DNA from 2 places in the Faecalibacterium sp. AM43-5AT genome. Region 1 is predicted to be linked to the other one. Evidence: predicted binding sites of a transcription regulator. Region 1 holds the regulator's gene; the other holds the start of a gene.
What was found. The regulator Rex, encoded in region 1, represses fermentation and respiration genes when NADH is low (regulators of the CRP and FNR family bind a similar motif). The targets are predictions, from matches to a motif close to ATTGTTAANNNNTTAACAAT.
Positions count from the first base shown of each region.

Region 1 (3,412 bases):
CAAAAAATGTGCACTCTGATATATCAATCGCGTGAAGCAGGCATCCGGCACCGGTCTGCAGGCGTTGAAATCGGTGCTTCTTCGCCCTTTTGGGGGGTGAAGAAGCATCGACAGCGACATATTTTGCGCTGCTGCGTGGACAGCGCCTGTGGGCCGGGGAAAAAAAGAAAGACTGCCGTGTCGTTGAACACAACAGTCTTGTATACAAGCTTATTCGACCTGCGAAGCAGCTTTTTCGGCGTAGAACGCGCGTTTTGCCTTGAAGTAGCACTGGGGGCACATGCTCACGTACTGCACATCGTTTTCCAAATCGATGGCCACCTGCTCGCCCTCAAAGACGAACCTGCCGTTCACCCTGCGGCAGTTGCAGATGGCCTTGCGGCCGCAGGTGCAGATAGTCTTCATCTCCTCGATGGTGTGGGCCAGCTCCAGCAGGCGGGTGGAGCCGGGAAAGCCTTTGAGTGAAAAATCTGCCCGCAGGCCGTAGCAGATCACCGGAATGTTCAGGTCCACAGTTACCATGAACAGCTGCTCTGCCTGCTGCGCAGTGAAAAACTGGCTCTCGTCGCACAGCACGCAGGCCAGCGGCGCACCGTCAGCGTTGGCCGTGCGCACGGCCTCGAATACATCCGTCTCCGGCGGGATCAACAGATCAGCCTTGCGGCGCACGCCCAGACGGCTCACCAGCTCACCGCCGCCCTTGGTGTCCACCTGTGGCTTGAGGATCAGCACCCGCATCCCCTGTTCTTCGTAGTTGTGGGCTACCTGCATCAGGGCGGTGCTTTTGCCGCTGTTCATTGCGCCGTAGCGGAAATACAGTTTTGCCATTTGAAAAATTCTCCTTACAGCAGAAAAGACTGCTGCACCTGTTTTTATTTTAGCGTCCTCACCCTCTCAGCTTCGCATTGCTCAGCAGCTTATTCTCCCTTTTGGCTTCGCCATTTTCCCCCGACCGGGGGAAATCTATCAAGGGGAAAGCCCTTGGCAAAACTGGAAACCTGACCATACTGCCAAAGCCTCTCACTCTGGGAGAGGTGGCATTGCGTTAGCAATGACGGAGAGGGCGAGCCCGCTGCTCTTGTGCAGCAGTCTTTATTTCTTTTTATTTACTATAGATAGGTATCTTCAGTCCTGATTGCGCAGGCGGTAGCCAAGGCTCATCAGGCTGTCGCCCAGATGGACATTCTCCACCACCACATCGGGATACGGCACAGAGAGGTCATAGTGGGAGAAGTTCCAGAAGCCCTCGATGCCCAGATCTACCAGACGGCCGCTGACCTGTTCCGCACCATCGCGGGGCACACAGAGCACTGCGACCTTGGGGTGATGCTCGGCACAGAAAGACTCCAGCTCGTCGATATGGCGGATCTGGATGCCGCTGATCTCCTTGCCTACCTCGCTCTGTGCCACATCAAAGGCGGCGATCAGGCGGTAGCCGTTGGTATCGGTGGTGATAAAGCGGCTCACTGCCTTGCCCAGACGGCCGCAGCCGATCAGGATGGTGGGCAGGCGGTCACCGTTGCCGAACAGCAGGCCTTCCAGAATGGAGAGCAGGTTTTCCACCGAGTAGCCGATGCCCTGCCGGCCATTCACATCGCCGATGCAGTTGAAGTCCTGCCGTACCTGCGAAGCGGTGGTGCCCATCTGAGCAGCCAGCTCGCGGGAAGAAATGCTGTTGATGCCGTCCACCTGCAGAGAGCGCAGATAGCGGTAATATTTGGGAAGACGCTTGATAACGGGAAGTGAAGCCTTTGCAGGGGTGTTCATAGAATACTTTCTCCTTTCGCTCTATCGCAGTACTTGCCGCAGCTGCCTGCTTTACAGATGCGGCGCAGAGAAACCCCGATCCGTTTACGGGTTCATATTGCAGATATTACAATCAATTATTTAAAGTATACTGCACCGATGGAGAATGTCAAATCATTCTCAAAAAAATTTTATGAAATGTTACCGCTTTTTTGCTGCAGCGGGTCTGCATAGCCCGGCACAGGCTGGGGAATGCTGACAGAAAACGCAGGAGGAAAGCATATGAACGATGAAACGCAGCTGACCGACGAGCGTCGGCTGGAAAAGGAAGAGATCGAAGATCTGGGCACGGTCACGCTGGCCCGCGGGGAGCATGTGATCCACTGCCTGACCGTCATCGGCCAGATCGAAGGCCATTCGGAAGCGCCGCAGGGCCAGAAGACCACGAAGTATGAGCATGTCATCCCGCAGCTGGTGGCCGCGCAGGAGGATCCTCGCATCGAAGGCCTGCTGGTGTTGCTGAACACGGTAGGCGGGGATGTGGAAGCAGGCCTTGCGCTGGCGGAGCTGATCGCCAGCGTGTCCAAACCCAGTGCAACGCTTGTGCTGGGCGGCGGGCACTCCATCGGCATCCCGCTGGCCGTCAGCGCCCGGCGCAGCTTCATCGTGCCCACAGCCACCATGACCGTGCACCCGGTGCGGCATTCCGGTGTCATTCTGGGGGTGCCGCAGACCATGCGCAGCTTTGAGCAGATGCAGCAGCGCATCACCGGCTTCGTAGCGGCCCACAGCGGCATGACCGAAAAACGCTACACCGACCTGATGCTCCACACCGGCGAGCTGGTGATGGACATGGGCACCGTGCTGGATGGACGCCGGGCCGTGAAGGAAAAGCTCATCGACGAGCTGGGCGGGCTTTCGGATGCGCTGGCGTGGCTGTATAAAGAGATCGAACGCAAATGAAGGCCGATTTTGTACAACAATAGGTTTGCCATTTTCTTCCCTGCGTGGTACAATAATAAAATCAAATAGTGTGTCTACTACAAACGCGGGGAACAAAGAAACATGGCAACAAAAAAACGTAAAACGACAACACGGCGCGCAGCATCGCGCAAAAAGCGGGCCGAGCAGCGGCTTCCGGCGGGGCTTGGCACCCTGTTTGCAGGCCTTTTGCTGGTGGTGCTGGCCTTTGTGGAGGGAGATTCGGCATGGAAGGCCCTGCACGATGTGCTGTTCGGACTTTTTGGCTGCGGCAGCTTTGTGCTGGGCGCGGCAGTGTGCTGCCTTGCTGTGCAGTATACCCGGGGCGAAGACCTTCTGCCCAAGATCTTCAAGCTGGTTCTTGGGCTGGTGTTTGCCTGCGGCACGGTGATCGTTTTTTCCGATATCCAGCCGCAGGGCATGTCGGCATTTCAGATGACGGCTGCCTGCTACGCAAACGGCGTGAATGCATGGATCGGCGGCGGTGCGTTGGGCGCACTGCTGGGCGGCAGCCTGCTGCTGCTGTGCGGACGGCCCGCGGCAACCCTGATCATGATCGTGCTGGCACTGTGTGTCAGCCTGTACATTTTTGATCTGACCCCGGCAGAGGTGTGGCAATGGCTGTGCGCTGCGTTTGGCGGCGTGCACGCAAAGGGTGCGGCCATGGCGCAGCAGAGCGCAGCCC
Region 1 covers NZ_QVGZ01000004.1:36,015-39,426, reverse strand. Annotated here, with positions in the region: gene DW937_RS06665 (thymidine kinase) at 211-828, opposite strand; gene DW937_RS06660 (redox-sensing transcriptional repressor Rex) at 1,126-1,767, opposite strand; gene DW937_RS06655 (ATP-dependent Clp protease proteolytic subunit) at 2,029-2,709, shown strand; gene DW937_RS06650 (DNA translocase FtsK) at 2,812-3,412, shown strand, end outside.

Region 2 (3,412 bases), on a different contig from region 1:
AACACATCATTGCCCAGCTTGCCGAAGGCCTCACCCTCTGCCTTGGTCATGGTGCTCATGGAACCGATATCTGCACCTGCCACGAAGCTCTTGTCGCCTTCGCCGGTCAGAACGATGCAGCGGACATTCTCCTGATCCACAGCCTCAAAAGCTGCCTTCAGGTCTGCCAGAACTTCGGGATTCAGGGCATTCAGTGCCTTGGGGCGGTCGATGGTAATGATCTCAACTGCACCCTGCACCTCGGTTTTTACAAATGCCATTGTGAAAACCTCCTATTCAAATCTTATCAATTATCACAAACAGCCCCCGGACGGAGGAAAGGCTCTCCGGTTTCCTTCCCCGTCCGGGTCTGTCATTCAGTCAGGATTCCAAGAGGTGGAGCTTAGTCCATCTCAACGATGGTAGCGCAGCCCATGCCGCCGCCGATGCACAGGGTAGCCAGGCCCTTGTGTGCACCGCGATGCTTCATAGCATACAGCAGGGTGACCAGGATACGAGCGCCGGAAGCGCCGACCGGGTGGCCCAGAGCAATTGCGCCGCCGTTGACGTTCACCTTGCTCATATCAAAGTTCAGAGCCTGGCTGACAGCCACAGACTGAGCAGCAAATGCCTCGTTGGCCTCGATCAGATCCATGTCAGCAACGCTCATGCCGGTCTTAGCCATGACCTTCTTGGTAGCAGCGATGGGGCCCAGACCCATGACTTCCGGCTCAACGCCAGCCAAAGCACCTGCGACCCAGGTAGCCAGAGGCTTCACGCCCAGCTCCTTAGCCTTCTCCTCGCTCATGATGACCAGAGCAGCAGCGCCGTCATTGATGGCGGAAGAGTTGCCGGCGGTCACGATGCCGTCCTTGGTGAAAGCGGGCTTCAGCTTTGCCAGCACTTCAGGAGCGCTCAGACGGGGGCCTTCATCAGTATCGAACACGGTGTCGCCCTTCTTGCCCTTGATCACAACGGGAACGATCTCGTCCTTGAAAGCGCCGTCCTTGATGGCCTTGTCAGCCTTCAGCTGGCTGTTGTATGAGAACTCGTCCAGCATCTCACGGGTGATGGGGCTGTAGCCGTACTTCTTCTGATAGGTCTCGTTGGTGCAGACGTTCTCAGCGGTCATGCCCATGTGCTTGTTGAAGCCGCAGGCATCCCACAGAGCATCGTTGACCATGGTATCCACGATCTCGCTCTTGCCCATAGGAGCGCCCATGCGGTAGCCGTAACGAGCCTTCTGCAGTGCGAAGGGAGCCATGTCCATGTTCTCCATGCCGCCTGCGACCACGATATCAGCATCGCCAGCCTCGATCATCTGAGCAGCCATATTGACGCAGTTCAGACCGGAGCCGCACACCACGTTGACAGTGACAGCCGGGGTCTCGATGGGCAGGCCAGCCTTCAGAGCAGCCTGACGAGCGACGTTCTGGCCCAGACCGGCCTGAATGACGCAGCCCATGTAGACATGATCGACCTGCTCGGGAGCGACGTTTGCACGGTTCAGAGCTTCCTTGATGACGATGGAGCCAAGCTCAACTGCGGGAACGTTTGCCAGAGTGCCGCCGAATTTGCCAATAGCGGTACGGCATGCAGATGCGATAACGATCTTTTTCATGTGAATAGCCTCCTGAATTGTGTATGTGTTACTTTTCGTAAGCCATTTTTATCAAAACGCCCGTAGGCGCTTTTACAAATTAGGTCTCAGGGTCTTTTTTCTGCCGGATCAGCGCATACTTTTCGTTGACCGCTTTTTCCACACTGGGTGTGACGAACTTGCTGATGTCGCTGCCGTAGTAAGCTGCCTCTTTTACAATGGTGGATGAAAGGTAGCTCCACTTGATGCTCGTTGCCAGAAACATGGTCTCGATGCCGGGCATCAGTGCGTGATTGGTCTGCGCAAGCTGGATCTCGTTTTCAAAATCCGTCACCGCCCGCAGGCCCCGCACCATCACCGAAGCGTGCCGTTTCTTGGCGAACTCCACGGTCAGGCCGTCGAAGCTCTCCACCGAAACATTCTGGATGCCCTTGCAGCATTCCTTTAGAAGCTCCACGCGTTCCTCCACGGTGAACAGCGGATTCTTTGCGCTGTTGTTGAGCACCGCCACGATCAGATGATCGTTGATCTTTGCCGCACGCTTGATGATATCGAGATGCCCTTTTGTGACCGGATCGAACGAACCGGGATAAACTGCTGTTGCCATCGTTTGGTGTCCTCCTTGGGCGCTGTGAAAAGCGCGTTTTGGTTCTGCCATGATAGCACTTTCCAGTCTTGGGTGCAAGATTTTGTGCAAGCTGTACGTTTTATCGTTAAATTTTAAACAATCAACGTTGTGCCACATCGCGGCAACTTGCTACGCTATAAGTAAACCACATCGTCAAAATTTTATCAAGTCCTTTTGTAAAGATTTTTGGTTTTTCAGCACCAAACAATTGTCCAAAAACTCTGCGAATTTTGTCCATATTGCCAGTCGGCCAAAATTTTCTCGATAAACTATTGATTCCGCACATTGTTAATGTTATAACTAAGTTGTGCAGATCTGCTGCCCTGTCCGGCAGCTGCCTTCTGCTGGTTGTCAGGATATCGTCCGCCTGTGTCAGAGCTGTGTTCAAATTGCCAACAGGTGGTAAACATCCTGCAAAGATTTGTTCGCGCAGGAAGAGTAAATGATAAATTTACAATTCCTTTATTTTATTATAGGAGAGGATGGTTTATAATGGATTTTACGGAACTGTATGCTCAGAAGAAAATGACCGCCGCTCAGGCTGCCGCACTGGTCAAAAGCGGTGACTGGGTGGATTACGGCTGGGCTGTGAACACCCCTGTGGCGGTGGATGCCGAGATCGCAAAGCGTCTGCCTGAGCTGGAAGGTGTCAACTTCCGCGGCGGCATCCTGATGTGGGTGCCCGCGATCTTCCAGATCGACGATCCCGCTGCACACATGACATGGAACAGCTGGCATATGGGCGGCATTGAGCGCAAGGCCATTGCACAGGGCTTCTCCTTCTACTCCCCCATCCGTTATTCCGAGCTGCCCCGCTACTACCGCGAAAGCCCGGATCCGCTGGATGTGGCGGTGTTCCAGGTGACCCCCATGGACGAGCATGGCTACTTCAACTTCGGCCCCAGTGCATCTCATCTGGGTGCTGTGTGCGAAAAAGCCAAGAAGATCATCGTTGAGGTCAACAAGAACATGCCCCGCTGCCTTGGCGGCATGGAGAACTGCATCCACATTTCTCAGGTCACCGGCATCGTGGAAGGCGAGAACCCGCCCATCGGCCAGATGGCCGCTCCCGGTGCTGCTACCGAAGTGGATCTGAAGGTTGCCAACCTGATCGTTCCGCAGATCCCCAACGGTGCCTGCCTGCAGCTGGGCATCGGCGGTATGCCCAATGCCATCGGCAGCCTGATCGCACAGAGCGATTTGAA
Region 2 covers NZ_QVGZ01000001.1:595,759-599,170, forward strand. Annotated here, with positions in the region: gene DW937_RS03165 (enoyl-CoA hydratase-related protein) at 1-260, opposite strand, end outside; gene DW937_RS03170 (acetyl-CoA C-acetyltransferase) at 383-1,600, opposite strand; gene coaD (pantetheine-phosphate adenylyltransferase) at 1,680-2,186, opposite strand; gene DW937_RS03180 (butyryl-CoA:acetate CoA-transferase) at 2,700-3,412, shown strand, end outside.
Region 2: coaD (pantetheine-phosphate adenylyltransferase) is a predicted target of Rex. The motif match lies at 2,289-2,308, and genes of this name have one in related genera.